Regions from separate parts of the Janthinobacterium sp. Ant5-2-1 genome, predicted to be linked through region 2. Evidence: predicted binding sites of a transcription regulator. Region 2 holds the regulator's gene; the other holds the start of a gene.
The links. Region 2 encodes LexA, which represses DNA repair genes until DNA is damaged. Its sites were predicted from a motif close to ACTGTATNNNNATACAGT; they were not measured.

Region 1 (8,000 bases), on a different contig from region 2:
CGTGCCGTCGTTTTCATGGCCATTCTCCGTATGAGTAAAAGATCGTCGGCGATGCCTTCGGCCTGGCTGCCCAGCTGGCGCAGGTAGCGGGCATGTTCGCGCTCGATGATACGGAAATTGTCGACCAGCTGGCGTCCCCGTTGCGTCAGCCGCGTGCCGCCGCCGCCCTTGCCGCCCGTCAGGCGCTCGACCAGCGGTTCGCCGGCCAGATTGTTCATCGCGTCGATGGCGTCCCAGGCCGCCTTGTAGCTCATCTTTACAAGCTTGGCCGCCTGCGTGATGGAGCCGCATTCGGCGATGGCGCCCAGCAATTCCACCCTGCCGGCGCCGCCCAGGTTTTCTCCGCCCACCGTCATCCATACCGAGCCTTGCAGGCCGATTCCCGCTGCCGCTGATTTATCCAATGCGTTCACCCAATGCCATGTGGTCTTCCCTGTTATCGATCTGTCCGTCGCGCAAGTACAGCACGTGTTCACCCAGGATGCGCGCATCTTCCGGATCGTGCGTGATCAGGATCATGGGCACGTCCAGGCGCTGCTGCCACTGGCTCAATTCCAGCCGCATTTTGACACGCAGGGCCGGATCGAGGGCGGCAAACGGCTCGTCGAGCAGCAGCGCGTTGGGTTCGGCCACGAGCGCCCTCGCCAGCGCCACCCGCTGGCGCTGGCCTCCGGACAACTCGTCGGGGAACTGGTGCGCCAGTTCCTGCAAGTGGAAGGCGTCGAGCCAATGCTCGACTTTGGCCAACTTTTCGCGCACGCGCGGATTGAACCAGCCGCGGCTCAGGCCAAAGCCCACGTTCTGGCGCACCGTCAGGTGCGGGAACAGCGCGTAATCCTGGAACAGGTAGGCGACGTTGCGCTGCTGCGGCGGCAGGTTGATGCCGGCGGCGGAATCGAACAGGGTGCGCCCGTTCAGGCGGATATGGCCTTCGTCCGGCGTGAAGAGGCCGGCAATGGCTTTCAGGGTCATGCTCTTGCCGGCGCCGGACGGGCCATACATGGCGATGCGCTGGCTGCCTGAGGTGCATTGCACCTGTAGATCGAAGCGGCGTTTGCCGGAGCGCAAGGTGGCGCGGATGTCAAGGTCGAGTTGCATAGTGGTCATTTATGAGCGACGCGCCCGGGCGCCAGGCGGCCAGCCGACAGCAGCACCACGATGCAGACAAACGAGATGATCACGACCAGCGTATTGGCCACGTCGTCCTGGCCCGCCTGCACGGCTTCATACACGGCCACCGACAGGGTCTGCGTCTTGCCGGGGATGCTGCCAGCCACCATCAGGGTGGCGCCGAATTCGCCCAGCGCGCGCACGAATCCCAGCAGCACGCCAGCCAGGATGCCGCGCCAGGCCAGCGGCAACGTGACGCGAAAGAAGATCGCCATTTCCGAAATGCCCAGCACGCGGGCCGCCTGCTCGAGCTGGCCGTCGACGGCCTCGAAGGCGGCGCGCGCGGGCTTGAAGACGAGGGGAAAAGCCACCACGGTGGAGGCGATCACGGCGCCCTGCCACGTAAAGATGAGGTTGATACCGAAGTTGTCCTGCAGCCAGATGCCCAGGGTGCCGCGCCGGCCCAGCAGCACCAGCAAATAATAACCGAGCACGGTGGGCGGCATCACCATCGGCAGGGTTAACAGGGCGTCGAGCAACTCGCGCCCGGGAAAACGCGTGCGCGCCAGCAGATAGCCCGTGCCGATGCCGAGCAACAAGTTGAGCGCCGTGGCCCACGCCGCCACTTTGAGCGACAGGGCCAGCGCGGTCCAGGCGATATCCATGCGCAGTCGTTTGCTTTATGGTTTCTTGAAACCGTACTTGACGAGGATGGCTTGCGCCGGCGCCGTCTGCAAATAGCTGACGAAGCGCTTCGCTTCGGCCGCATTGCCGCTGCCCTTGATGGTGGCGATCGGGTACAGCACGGGCGCGTCCAATGGCACGTCGAGCACGACGTTGACCTTGTCTTTCATGATGGCCGCGTCGGTGGCGTAGACAAAGCCCGCATCGACTTCGCCGCGCGCCACGTAGTCGAGCGACTGGCGCACGTTCTGCGTGCCGATGGCTTTAGGTTGCACGGCGTCCCACAGCTTGGCCTTCTTCAGCGCGCCTTCCGAATAGCGGCCGACGGGCACGCTGGCCGGATTGGCGATGGCTACGCGCGTCACGTCCTTGTGCGTCAGGTCGCTCAAGCTCTTGATGCCCAGCTTGCTGTCGTGCGGCACGATCAGCACCAGGCTGTTGCCGACGAAGTCCATGCGATCGGCCGGCAAGACGAGGCCCTGCTTTTGCGCCGCATCCATGGTTTCCTGGTCGGCCGAGGCAAACACGTCCACGGGCGCGCCCTTGACGATCTGTTGCAACAGCACGCCCGAGGCGGCAAAATTCAAGGACACCTTGCTGCCCGGATACTGCGCCTCATAGCCCTGCGCCGCCTCCTTGAACGCATTCGTCAGGCTGGCCGCGGCCGACACCACCACTTCGCCGGCAAGGGCGGACGAGGCGGCGGTGGCGAAGAGGGCGGCGCCAAGCAGTGTGGCGAGGGAGGTGAGGCGCATGATCGTATCCTTGATGAGAAGAGAACCAGGCCCGTAATATACACCGATATATAGCGTTCTGCCATCGCACAGGTCAAGCCAGCGCAATGCTGATTCCCTGATATACTGTATATAAACACAGTATATCGAGGTGAGCCATGGAATTGACGGACAAGCTGGAAATCCTGGCCGACGCGGCCAAGTACGACGCGTCCTGCGCCAGCAGCGGCGCACCCAAGCGCGATTCCATCGGCAAGGACGGCTTCGGCGCCACCTCGGGCATGGGCATTTGCCACAGCTACACGCCGGACGGGCGCTGCGTCTCGCTGCTGAAGGTATTGCTGACCAATTACTGCCTGTACGACTGCCAGTACTGCGTCAACCGCCGCAGCTCGAACGTGCCGCGCGCGCGCTTTACGGTGGCCGAGGTGGTCAAGCTTACGGCCGACTTTTACCTGCGCAACTACATTGACGGCCTGTTCCTCAGTTCCGGCATCATCCAGTCGGCCGACTACACGATGGAACAATTGGTGCAGGTGGCGCGCGAGTTGCGCGAGGTACACCAGTTCCGCGGCTACATCCATTTGAAAACCATTCCCGACGCCGATCCGGCCCTGATCGCGCAGGCGGGCCGCTATGCCGACCGCCTCAGCGTCAATATCGAATTGCCGACACAGGACAGCGTACAAAAGCTGGCGCCGGAAAAGAGCGTGCATACGATCAAGCTGGCGATGGGTTCCATTCGCCGCAAGCTCGACGAGAAGGCGGAAGAACCGCGCTCGCCGCGTTTCGCGCCCGCCGGGCAAAGCACGCAGATGATCGTCGGCGCCGACGCCAGCGACGACCAGCAGATCCTCTTCACGGCCGAGACCTTGTACGGCAGTTATAAACTCAAGCGCGTGTATTACTCGGCCTTCAGCCCGATCCCGGACAGCCCGAAAAGCGTGCCGCTGGCGCCGCCACCCATGCTGCGAGAACACCGGCTGTACCAGGCCGATTTCCTGCTGCGCAGCTATGGTTTCCAGGCCAGCGAACTGCTGCCCGCCACGGGCGGCAACCTGGCGCTCGATATCGATCCGAAACTGGCGTGGGCGCTGGCGCACCGCGAACATTTTCCGCTGGACTTGAACCGCGCCGCGCAGCACATGATCGCCCGCGTGCCCGGCATCGGCCTGCGCAATGCCCAGCGCATCGTCGACCTGCGACGCTTGCGGCAAGTGCGCTACGCCGACCTGTCGCGCCTGCGCTGCAGCATGAAGAAAATCTCCCCCTTCATCATCACGGCCGACTATTTTCCCGCGCGCGACACCACCGCCTCGGAACACCTGCGGCGCGCCATGGCGGAGGCGCCTCAGCAGATGAATCTGTGGCCGGAGCTGCAGGCCGCATGAGTACGGTGGTGCGGCTGGCGCAGACGTTCGACGAGTGGCGCGCTGCCGCAAGGGAATTGATCGCGCGCGGCGTAGCACCTGCCGATGTGGCCTGGCAGTCGCAGCCCGGTGAGGGCGACCTGTTTTCCGCCACGCCGGATGCCACGGATACCGGCGCGCCACGGCTGCGCCTGCCCCGTCCCCTGGTGGAATTGCTGGAAAGCGCCGCCTGCTTCAACGCGCCTGACCGCTGGGCCTTTTTGTACCAGGTGCTGTGGCGCTGGCAGCTGGGCCAGCACGACGTGATGTCGCCCGCCGACGCGGACGGCGCGCGCCTGCACGCCATGATCAAGGCCGTGCACCGCGAGGAGCACGACATGCATGCGTATGTGCGCTTTCGCGAGCGGCCGGAATGCGAGGGCCCGCCCCGTTTTGTTGCCTGGTTCGAACCCGTGCACGAGGTGCTGCCGCAAGTGGCGCGCCACTTTGCCCGCCGCATGGGAGCTACCAGCTGGATGATCGCCACGCCCGCCGCCAGCATGCTGTGGGATGGCACGACCTTGCACGCGGGACCGGCCCTGCTGAGCGGCGCGGCCGATATCGACGATGCGGGCGAAGCGCTATGGCTGACCTACTACCGCAGCATCTTCAACCCCGCGCGCGTGAATGCGGATTTGCTGCACAGTCATATCCCCTCGCGTTTCTGGAAAAATCTGCCGGAAGGCGCCATCGTGCCCGCCATGCTCAGCGGCGCCGCCAACGGCGAACGGCGCACGGGCCAGACGGCCAGCGTGGGCCAGCGCAGCGGCGCCACCACGATCCCGATTGCCGCCGAGCGCGCCCAGCCCACGCGCGAGGTAGCGACCAGCCTGGACCAGTGCCGCCGCTGCGAACTGTGGCAACACGCCACGCAAGCCGTGCCGGGCATTGGCCCGGCACAGGCGCGCATCATGCTCGTGGGCGAGCAGCCGGGCGACCAGGAAGACCTGGAGGGCTTGCCGTTTGTGGGCCCGGCCGGTGCGCTGCTCGAGCAAGCCATGCAGGAAGCGGGCATGGCGCGCGACAGCATCTACCTGACCAACGCCGTCAAGCATTTCAAGTGGGAACCACGCGGCAAGCGCCGCCTGCACAAGACGCCCGCGCAGCGCGAAATCCTCGCCTGCCATGGCTGGCTGGAAGAAGAGATCGAGCGTGTCCAGCCGCAGGTGATCGTGGCGCTGGGCAGCACAGCCTTGAAGTCCATCCTGCAGGACGGTGCGGTGAGCATGACACCGCTGATCGGCACGACTATCGAGCATGCGGGACGCTCGGTGGTAACCGTGTATCACCCGGCATACGTGCTGCGCGCGCCTGATGAGGGGAGTCGGCGGCAGGCTTACGCGGTGATCGTGGACGGCCTGCGGCAGGCACTGCTGTTGGGGCCTAGGGCAGGGTAGCCATCACAACGTCGTCGCCGGCACATCCTGCCCCTCATCGCGCCGCGCATAGCGTTGCGCGATCACGGCGCAGATCATCAGCTGAATCTGGTGGAACAGCATCAGCGGCAAGATCACCATGCCCAGCGAACGGGTGGAAAACAGCACCTTGGCCATCGGCACGCCACTGGCCAGGCTTTTCTTCGAGGCACAAAAGACGATGGCGATTTCATCTTCCTTGTTGAAGCCCAGGCGGCGGCTGACAAAGGTGGAGATGCCCAGCACCAGCGCCAGCAGCAGCAGGCTGATCAGGCCCAGGGCGACCAGGGTTTCTACCGAGATCGTATGCCACAGGCCTTCGCTGACGGCTTCGCTGAAGGCCGTGTAGACCACCAGCAAGATCGAACCTTGGTCGACATACTTCAAGGTAGCTTTATGGCGGTCGACCCAGCGGCCGATCCAGCGGCGCAGGAACTGGCCGGCCAGGAATGGCAACAGCAGTTGCATGACGATGGACAGCACGGCGTCCACGGACGACTTGCTTTCCGCGCCCTTGGCCACCAGCAAGCCCACGAGGATGGGGGCAAGGAAGATGCCGATGAAATTCGAGGCCGAGGCGCTGCAGATGGCGGCCGGCACGTTGCCGCGCGCCATCGCCGTCATGGCGATCGACGATTGCACGGTGGACGGCAGCGCGCACAGGAACAAGATGCCCATGTACAGGTCCGGCGTGAGGAAGGTCAGCGCCAGCGGACGCAGGGCCAGGCCCAGCAGCGGAAACAGGACAAAGGTGCTGGCCAGCACCAGCAAGTGCAAGCGCCAGTGCATGGCGCCTGCCACCACGGCTTCGCGCGACAGCTTGGCGCCATGCAGGAAGAAGAGGGCGCCGATGGCGACCGTGGTGATATTGCCGAAGACCACGGCCGTCTGGCCCGTGCAGGGCAGGAAAGTGGCCAGCGCCACGGTGACGAGCAGGGCGATAGTGAAATTATCGGGTTTCAAATTGCGCAGCAGGGCAGCGGGAGAAAAAGAAGACATGCGGTAACCTGGTAACGGCGCAGCCTTGCAACAGAACGCTGTGCCGGGGATGACAAACGGCGCCGGGAGCGGCGCCAGTGCTGGCTATTCTAACCGCATTGCCCAGCTCCTTGCCTGGCGGCATGGCTTGCCGGGAAAAACCGTGCGTGCAAAAAAATGCCCTGTCCGCAGACAGGGCAACCCGGAGTAAAGTACAGCGCGAGGGGATTAACCGGCGGCTTTGACTTTCAGCTCGTTCTTGATTTCTTTAACGCCGCTCACGGAAGCGACGATCTGCACGACGCGGTCACCCGCTTCGGCGCTCGGCACGTCGCCCGACAGGACGACCACACCTTGCTGGGTTGCTACCTTGACTGGCAGGGCAGCGGCTTGCGCATCGGCGCTCAGGGCGGCCTTGGCCGAGGAAGTGATGGTTTCATCAGGGACGGCTGCGGCAGCGTTGGCGGCCACGACGGTGTCAGCAGGAGCTTGTGCTTTTGGTGCGGAGTCAGCGGCATGCGAAGCGGTGATCGAGGCGCCCGACAGTACGATAGCGGCAACCAGGGTGTTGAACAGTTTCGATGTTTGCATGGTAGTTCCTCTCAATGAAGTTAAAAGCTTCTTACTTGGATAAAGCAACACTTTGAAGCGTCACATCTACCCATACAGCAAGCGCCGTGCCAGCTTTTAAATTGTATTCAAAATCAAGGACTTACATCCCATCTCGATTTTTCCAGCCCATTTCGCGGCGATCTGGCCCGAAAAAAGGGGCTTTTTGTCGCCTGGCAGCGACAGCTTGTGGCAAGACCGTCAATGTTTTACGCCAAGCCCCTGATTTTTAACGCTTTATTTTTGTCGCTATTCAGCGACAGGGTCGCCATCGCCCCGGAACAGGGCCGGCGTCAGCTCGTATTTCTGTAATAAGCGGTAGAACTCCGTGCGGTTGCGGTCGGCCAGGCGGGCCGCGTCGGCCACGTTGCCGTCCGTCAGGCGCAGCAGCTGAATCAGATAGTCGCGCTCGAAGCGCTGCTTGGCTTCGTTATAGCTGAGCGCTTCCAGCGACGGCACGCGTAGGGCTCGTTGCACCAGCGACAAGGGCACCAGCGGCGCCGTCGCCAGCGCGCACACTTGCTCGACGACATTGACCAGCTGGCGCACATTGCCGGGCCATGGTGCGGCCACCAGGGCCGTCAAGGCGTCGGGCGCGAAACCGTTCAAGGGTTTTTGATACTTGGCTGCCAGTTTCTGCAGGAAATGGTTCGCCAGCAGAGAGATATCTTCGCGGCGCTCGGCCAGCGGCGGCAAGGTCAAGGTCACGACGTTCAGGCGGTAATACAGGTCTTCGCGAAATTGCCCCTCGGTCATCGCCACGTCCAGGTCGCGGTGCGTCGCCGACAGCAAGCGCACGTCCACCGGACGCGTCTGGTCGGCGCCGACGGGGCGCACGGCCCGCTCCTGCAGCACCCTCAGCAGTTTGACTTGCAGCGGCAGCGGCATGTCGCCGATCTCATCCAAAAACAGGGTGCCGCCATCGGCCGCCTGGAACAAGCCTTCGCGGTTGCCGACGGCGCCCGTAAACGATCCCTTCACGTGGCCGAACAGTTCCGATTCCAGCAGCTGCTCGGGAATGGCGCCGCAGTTGACGGCGATGAACGGCGCCTTGGCGCGGC
Region 2 (8,000 bases):
ACTGGCCGGCGCATAAAAAAAGGGAACCTTTTGGTTCCCTTTTTTATACATGCGCCCAGTTGGCACAAGGCCCTCTGAAAACCGTAGCGAGCAAGCCCGATATCGGATTGAGTAGCGGAGCTGTACTTTAGTACAGTGAGCAACGGAGATTCGATAGTGGGCAGCGCAGTAGGTTTGCAGAGGCGCCTTACATGATGTGGTGGCCAATCCACCAAGCGACTGCTGCCACGAAAGCGGAAGCGGGAATCGTGAAGATCCAGGCCCAGACGATATTGCCCGCCACGCCCCAGCGCACGGCCGACATCTTCTGCGACGAACCGACGCCGACGATGGCGCCCGTGATGGTGTGCGTGGTCGACACGGGAATGCCCAGCGCCGTCGAGACGAACAGGGTGATCGCGCCGCCCGTTTCGGCGCAGAAGCCGCCGACCGGTTTGAGCTTGGTGATCTTCTGGCCCATGGTCTTGACGATGCGCCAGCCACCGAACAGGGTGCCAAAGCTGATGGCCGTATAGCACGAGATGATGACCCACATCGGCGGCATGGCGTCGGCTGAACTGGAGTAGCCTGCGGCGATCAGCAGCATCCAGATGATGCCGATGGTTTTTTGCGCATCGTTGCCGCCGTGGCCCAGGCTGTAGGCGGCCGCCGAGACCAGCTGCAAACGGCGGAACCACTTGTCGACCTTGCGCGGCGTCGAACGCACGAATATCCATGACACGATCAGCATCATGATGGAGCCGAACACGAAGCCCAGTACCGGTGCGATGACGATGAAGGCGACGGTTTTCCACAGGCCGGCCGCGACCAGCGCGCCCGTGCCGGACTTGGCGACAGCGGCGCCCACCAGGCCGCCGATCAGGGCGTGCGAGGACGACGATGGAATGCCGTAGTACCAGGTAAACAAATTCCAGAAGATGGCGCCCATCAGCGCGCCGAAGATCACGTACTGGTCAATCACGGCCGGATCGATGGTGCCCTTGCCCACTGTGGCGGCCACGGTCAGCTGGTGGAACACGAAGATGGCGACGAAGTTGAACGTGGCGGCCATGGCAACCGCGGTCTGCGGTTTCAATACGCCCGTCGAGACCACCGTGGCAATCGCGTTGGCGGCATCGTGGAAGCCGTTCATGAAGTCAAACAGCAGCGCCAGGACGATCAACAGGCCTAGCACGTAGATGCTGATTTGTATGGTCATTATAGTTTCTTTTCTGATTCTGGTTCAGGACAGGCCCAACGCTTACGCGTTTTCGACGATGATGCCTTCGATAATATTGGACACGTCTTCGCAACGGTCGGTCACGGTTTCCAGAATTTCGTAGATCGCTTTCAGCTTGATCAGGTTGCGCACGTCCGGTTCGTCGCGGAACAGCTTGGACATGGCGGCGCGCATCACGTGATCGGCGTCCGATTCCAGGCGATCGATCTCTTCGCAGATGGCGACGATCTTGCGCGAGTTGTCCATGTTGTGCAGCATGGCGACGGCGTCGCGCACTTTTTCGGTACAGGCCAGCACCAGTTCGGCCAGGCGCTTGGCTTCCGGCGTGACGGCCTTCAGGTCGTACAGCGAGACGGTTTGCGCCGCATCTTCCAGCAGGTCGAGGATGTCGTCCTGGCGCGTGATCAGCTGATGGATGTCGTCGCGGTCGATCGGCGTGATGAAGGTCTTGTGCAGCATTTCCACGGTGGCGTAGGTGACTTTGTCCGCCTGTTTCTCGATGCTTTCGATCGCATGCACGCGGTTTTCCAGGTCGTCGAAATTGGTCATCAGGCCGAGCATCTCTTTGGCGCCCTTGACGCACAGTTCCGCGTGCTGGTTAAACAATTCAAAAAACTTGCCCTCAGTGGGCATCAAGCGTCCAAACATGTCATTCTCCGTTAAGCATTGAGTCGTGTTATTTACTACAGAAAGCCGCCCCGTTGTCGGGGGCGGCCAATGGAATATCAGTGCTGCTGTGTTAGTCGCCTTGGTAAAGCGCCAGGCCACCACTGTAATTGCCAAATTTGGTGTACTGCCCCATGAAGGTGAGGCGGATGCTGCCGATTGGACCGTTACGCTGTTTACCGATGATGATCTCGGCCGTTCCCTTGTCCGGCGAGTCGGGGTTATACACCTCGTCGCGGTAAATGAACAGGATCACGTCGGCATCCTGCTCAATAGCGCCCGATTCGCGCAAGTCGGACATGACAGGACGTTTGTTCGGGCGTTGTTCCAGCGAGCGGTTCAGCTGGGACAGCGCGATCACGGGGCAACCGAGTTCTTTCGCCAAGCCTTTCAAGCCCCGTGAAATCTCGGAAATTTCCGTGGCGCGGTTGTCGCCCGGCGTATTGGCCGACATCAGTTGCAAGTAATCGACGATGATCAGGCCCAGCTTGCCGCATTGACGCGACAAGCGGCGCGAGCGGGCGCGCAATTCGATGGAATTGAGCGCCGGCGTTTCATCGATGTACAACTGCGCGTCGTTCATCTTCTGGATCGCATTCGTCAGGCGCGGCCAGTCTTCGTCGTTCAGGCGGCCAGTACGCAAACGGTGCTGGTCGAGCTGCCCGACGGAGCCGAGCATACGCATGGCCAGCTGGGCGCCGCCCATCTCCATCGAGAACACGGCCACGGGCAAGCCGCTGTCGATGGCCACGTTTTCGCCGATGTTGACGGAAAACGCCGTCTTACCCATCGACGGACGGCCCGCCACGATCACCAGGTCGCCCGGCTGCAGACCCGAGGTCATGCGGTCGAGGTCGATGAAACCGGTGGGCACGCCCGTGATTTCACTCTGGTTGTCACGGCTGTACAGTTCGTCGATGCGCTCGACCACCTGCGTCAGCAGAGGCTGGATGGCGGTCCAGCCCTGGGCGCCGCGCGCGCCTTCTTCGGCGATGGCGAAAATCTTCGATTCGGCCTCGTCAAGCATCTGCTTGACTTCCTTGCCTTGCGGGCTGAAGGCCGTGCCGGAGATATCGTCGGCGACGGTGATGAGTTTACGCAGCACGCCGCGGTCGCGCACGATCTCGGCGTAGCGCCGGATGTTCGCGGCCGATGGCGTGTTTTGCGCCATGGCGTTCAGGTAAGCGAGTCCGCCCACATCATCGGCCTTGCCGAGCTGGGTCAGGGTTTCAAAAACAGTAATGACATCGGCTGGCTTGGAAGCGTTAACCATCTTGACGATTTGCTCGAAGATGATGCGATGGTCATAGCGATAGAAATCCTCCGCATGCATGAAGTCGGCGATGCGGTCATACGCGGCATTGTCGCGCAGCAGACCACCGATGACGGATTGTTCTGCTTCGATCGAATGCGGCGGAATACGGAGGGAATCCAGTTGCGGATCAGAGGGGGCGTTCATGGCGCGAATTATACCCGCTTCGGCGTGCTGGCAAAAATAAAGGGCTGAAATTGAGCGAAAAAAAGGCCACAAAAAAGCCGGGCGAACCCGGCTTTTCATAGTGCGGCAATGCTTGCGGGCCAGGCCCGCAGACAATTACGCGTTCGCGTCTGGAACGACAGCGATAACAACTTCCACGACCACGTCGGTGTGCAGAGCAACCGAAACGTTGTGCTCGCCAACGATCTTCAGCGGGCCGGTAGGCATGCGGATTTGTGCTTTTTCAACAGCAAAACCTTGCTTGGTCAGCGCTTCAGCGATGTCGAAGTTGGTGACGGAACCGAACAGACGGCCATCAACACCAGCTTTTTGAGCAACTTGAACGGTCAGGCCGCTCAGTTTTTCGCCCTGGGCTTGCGATGCGGCCAGTTTGGCGGCAGCAGCTTTTTCCAGTTCGGCGCGCTTGACTTCGAATTCAGCCACAGCGGTTGCCGTAGCACGACGTGCCAGGCGTTGCGGGATCAGGAAGTTACGTGCGTAACCGTCTTTGACTTTGACGACTTCGCCGAGGTTACCGACGTTAACAACTTTTTCTAACAGAATGATTTGCATAGTTCTTCTCCAGGAATATCTGACCGATTAAGCGTGGTGCAGATCGGTGTATGGCAGCAGCGCGAGGAAGCGAGCGCGCTTGATTGCGGTGTCAACTTGGCGCTGGTAGTGCGCTTTGGTACCGGTCAGGCGTGCTGGCATGATCTTGCCGTTTTCTTGGACGAAGTCTTTCAGCGTGTCGACGTCTTTGTAGTCGACTTGCTCAACGTGAGCTGCGGTGAAGCGGCAGAACTTCTTGCGTTTGAACAACGGGTTTTGCTGTTTGCGTTTTTCTTTAAGCTTGAGCTTATTTTTGTCGAACTTTTTACCGAATGCCATGTCAGGCTCCTGTATCTAAAATGCGCTAGTCAGAATTGACTGCACTAAAATCAATGATGTGAAACACCAAACTCTTGCTGTTGCGGCTCTTCCTGGCCAGGAAACCCGTGAACTGATACACCCCACCCAAGCTTGCCTGACTGAACCTGCCTGAAATTTCGCCAGCGGCTAGCGCGGCAACATCAAACTCGGTCAAACGGGCAATCCCTGCTTCCATCTGCTGCGAACTGTGCTGCAATACTGCATTCACAATCGGCAGCCCTGCCGGGGTATAGCGCAATATTTCGCGCTCGGCAATGATGGCGGTTACTTGTAGCTGGTTCAGCGCACGATCCCGGTCAAGAATTAAGCTGCTGCTGCGGCGGCTGGAGCGGCTGCTGGTGCTTCGGTGCGGTGGCTTTTGGCCGCGTCTTCGCGTTGTACCGATTTCATCATCGGCGAAGGAGCTGTTTCAGCTTTCTTCATTTTAACGGTCAGGTGACGCAACACGGCATCATTGAATTTGAATGCTGTTTCCAACTCGACCAGGGTCTCGTTGTCGCATTCGATGTTCAGGCAGATGTAGTGTGCTTTAGGCAGCTTTTGGATCGAGTAAGCCATTTGACGGCGACCCCAATCTTCCACGCGGTGAACCGAACCGCCGCGGGTGGTTACGCTGGCTTTGTAGCGTTCGATCATCGCGGGCACTTGCTCGCTTTGGTCCGGATGGACGATAAAGACTATTTCATAATGACGCATGCAAACTCCTTCAGGTCGGATTGATAATCGCCCACCCCGGCGTCAAGACGGGTGTGGGAAGGTCAGCCGAAGATTATAACCGCCTTTTGCAAACGTTTCAATCATTCCTTCCACAAGCGCCCGAAAAGCCCGTGCGCCGCCGCGCTTTGCGCCCATGGACAAGTATTTCTTGCGAAATTCGCCCAAAACACGGAAATCCCCTTGCATAGTGGACGATACTGTACAAAAATACAGACTGTTCATATAGACAGCATTTTAGTATGCACCCACCGCTCATGATCAAGCTGACAGCACGACAAGAACAAATCCTGAACCTGATCAAAGACGCGATTGAAAACACGGGCTTCCCTCCCACCCGTGCCGAAATCGCCAATGAACTGGGTTTCAAATCGGCCAACGCGGCCGAAGAGCATTTGCAGGCCCTGGCCCGCAAGGGCGCGATCGAGATTTCGCCCGGCACCTCGCGCGGCATCCGCCTGATCGGCGCGGCCGCCGAAGCGCCGCCGTCGAAAGTGCCGGCAGCGCTGCTGATGTCGCTGCCTCTGATCGGCCGGGTGGCGGCAGGCTCGCCCATCCTGGCGCAGGAAAACCTGGAAGCGAGCTACAACGTGGACCCGGCCCTGTTTTCGGCCAAGCCCGACTTCCTGCTGAAAGTGCGCGGGTGGTCCATGCGCGACGCCGGCATCATGGATGGCGACTTGCTGGCCGTGAAAAAGGTCGACAGCGCCAAGAATGGCCAGATCGTCGTCGCCCGCATCGGCGACGAAGTCACCGTCAAGCGCTACAAGAAGACGGGCTCCGTCATCGAACTGCTGCCGGAGAACCCGGACTTCAAGGTGATCACCGTGTCGCCCGAAGACGAGTTTGCGTTGGAAGGCCTCGCCGTCGGACTGATGCGCAGCTGGCATTAAACTGCAGCACGTAAAAAAGGGCCGCGACAGCATGACTGTCGCGGCCCTTTTTACATGGTGCGCGGCTGCTTATGCATCCAGCGCACTGCTGAAATCCTCCAGCAGATCGGCCTCATCTTCGATGCCCACCGACACGCGGATCAGGGATTCGGCGATGCCCATGCTGGCGCGGCGCTCGGCACCCATCTCGTAGAAAATCGTGTGGGCGACGGGAATGACGAGGGTGCGCGTGTCGCCCAGGTTGCTCGCTGGAATAGCCAAATTCAAACGATTGAGGAAATCGAAGCAGTCGATGCCATCCTTCAGCTCAAAGCTGAACAGCGAGCCATAGCTGCGGAACAAGTCCGTTGCCAGCGCGTGCTGCGGGTGCGACGCCAGGCCCGGGTAGTGCACGGCCGCCACTCTCGGGTCCGCCTGCAGCATGGTCGCCAGCGCCAGGGCGTTCGAGCAGGTGCGGTCCATGCGCAAGGCCATGGTTTCCGCGCCGACAGCGATATGGTGCGCCGCTTCCGGCCCCAGCGAAGCGCCGAAGTCGCGCAAGGCCTTGGCGCGGATTTGCGCGATGCCCCACTGGGCGGGCGCCGCCTTTTTATAATTTTCAAAGATGTTCGGATACCGCGTCCAGTCGAACACGCCCGTGTCCGTCAAGCTGCCGCCCAGCGCATTGCCATGGCCGCCGATGGATTTCGTCAAGGCATTGACCACCAGACCCGCGCCCACGGCTTTCGGGCGGAACAGATATGGCGTCGTCATCGTGTTGTCGACGATATACAAAATGCCCTTCTCCCGGCACAAGTCGCCGATCCTTGCCAGGTCGGCGATCTGCGTACGGGGATTGGCGATGGTTTCCACAAACACAATGCGCGTGGCCGGCGTGATGGCGGCCGCCACGTTGGCGACATCGGTGGCGTCGACAAACGACACGGCTATGCCCTGCCCCGTCACCGTTTGCCACAGGCTGTTGGTGTTGCCAAACAAAAAGGCCGACGACACGACATGGTCACCGGCGCGCAACAGCGATTGCACCACGGCGCCGATGGCGCCCATGCCGGTGGCGAAGCACAAAGTCGCCACGCCGTCTTCCATCTTGTTGACCTTGTCTTCCAGCGCGGAGACGGTCGGATTGCCCTGGCGGCCATAGCGGAAGCCCGCTTCCTTGCCCTGGAACACGGAAGCCAGCTGGCGCGCATCGGCGTAACCGAAGGCAACGGAAGTATGCACGGGCTTGTGCAGCGAGCCGTGCTCGATGCCCTTGCGGCGGTCGTTATGCAGGATGGTGGTGGTGAAGCCGTAGTTTTTTTTATCGTTCATGATCGCAAAGAAAAAAAAGCCCGGCATCGGCCGGGCAGGTACTTATGCTTCTGTCGTGGCCAGGTTCAGGTTCAGCTGGGAACGCGGCGTATCTTCGGGCGCTGCCGCCTTCGGATGGTGGCGCGCATATTCCAGGCGGTCCAAGTATTCCTGCGATACGTCGCCCGTCACGTAGACGCCATCGAAGCACGACGCTTCGAAATTGGTCAGTGCCGGGTTGACGTCGGCGATCGCCTGCTTCAGCGCGCCGATATCCTGGTAGACCAGGTAGTCGGCCGTGATTTCGCGGCACACTTCTTCCGTCGTGCGGCCGTAGGCGATCAGCTCGTCGCGCGTCGGCATGTCGATGCCGTACACGTTCGGGTAGATCACCGGTGGCGCGGCCGAAGCGAAGATGACCTTCGTCGCGCCCGCTTCACGCGCCATCTGCACGATTTCACGGCTGGTGGTGCCGCGCACGATGGAATCGTCGACCAGCAGCACCACTTTATCCTTGAATTCGGACGGGATCGCGTTGAGCTTCTGGCGCACGGATTTCTTGCGCGCCGCCTGGCCCGGCATGATGAAGGTGCGGCCGATGTAGCGGTTCTTGATGAAGCCTTCGCGGTACTCGATGTTCAGCGCCATGGCCAGCTGGATGGCGGCCGGACGCGAGGAATCGGGAATCGGCATGACCACGTCGATATGCACGCCTGGCAACTCGGCGCGGATCTTCTCGGCCAGGTATTCGCCCATTTTCAGGCGCGTGGCGTACACGGAGGCGCCGTCGATGACGGAGTCGGGACGG

Region 1: a site for LexA is predicted at 2,654-2,671, ahead of ASN89_RS16765 (putative DNA modification/repair radical SAM protein). Genes of this name have one in related genera too.

Annotation. Positions count from the first base shown of each region.
Region 1 covers NZ_LNCE01000049.1:35,158-43,157, forward strand. Annotated here, with positions in the region: gene ASN89_RS16745 (TOBE domain-containing protein) at 1-356, opposite strand, end outside; gene ASN89_RS16750 (sulfate/molybdate ABC transporter ATP-binding protein) at 397-1,098, opposite strand; gene modB (molybdate ABC transporter permease subunit) at 1,104-1,775, opposite strand; gene modA (molybdate ABC transporter substrate-binding protein) at 1,791-2,549, opposite strand; gene ASN89_RS16765 (putative DNA modification/repair radical SAM protein) at 2,687-3,919, shown strand; gene ASN89_RS16770 (UdgX family uracil-DNA binding protein) at 3,916-5,334, shown strand; gene ASN89_RS16775 (bile acid:sodium symporter family protein) at 5,338-6,351, opposite strand; gene ASN89_RS16780 (BON domain-containing protein) at 6,559-6,921, opposite strand; gene ASN89_RS16785 (sigma 54-interacting transcriptional regulator) at 7,189-8,000, opposite strand, start outside.
Region 2 covers NZ_LNCE01000025.1:58,382-66,381, reverse strand. Annotated here, with positions in the region: gene ASN89_RS09395 (MBL fold metallo-hydrolase) at 1-16, shown strand, start outside; gene ASN89_RS09390 (inorganic phosphate transporter) at 188-1,201, opposite strand; gene ASN89_RS09385 (DUF47 domain-containing protein) at 1,241-1,867, opposite strand; gene ASN89_RS09380 (replicative DNA helicase) at 1,959-3,344, opposite strand; gene rplI (50S ribosomal protein L9) at 3,480-3,935, opposite strand; gene rpsR (30S ribosomal protein S18) at 3,963-4,253, opposite strand; gene priB (primosomal replication protein N) at 4,279-4,578, opposite strand; gene rpsF (30S ribosomal protein S6) at 4,599-4,991, opposite strand; gene lexA (transcriptional repressor LexA) at 5,267-5,902, shown strand; gene ASN89_RS09350 (cystathionine gamma-synthase family protein) at 5,972-7,213, opposite strand; gene purF (amidophosphoribosyltransferase) at 7,256-8,000, opposite strand, start outside.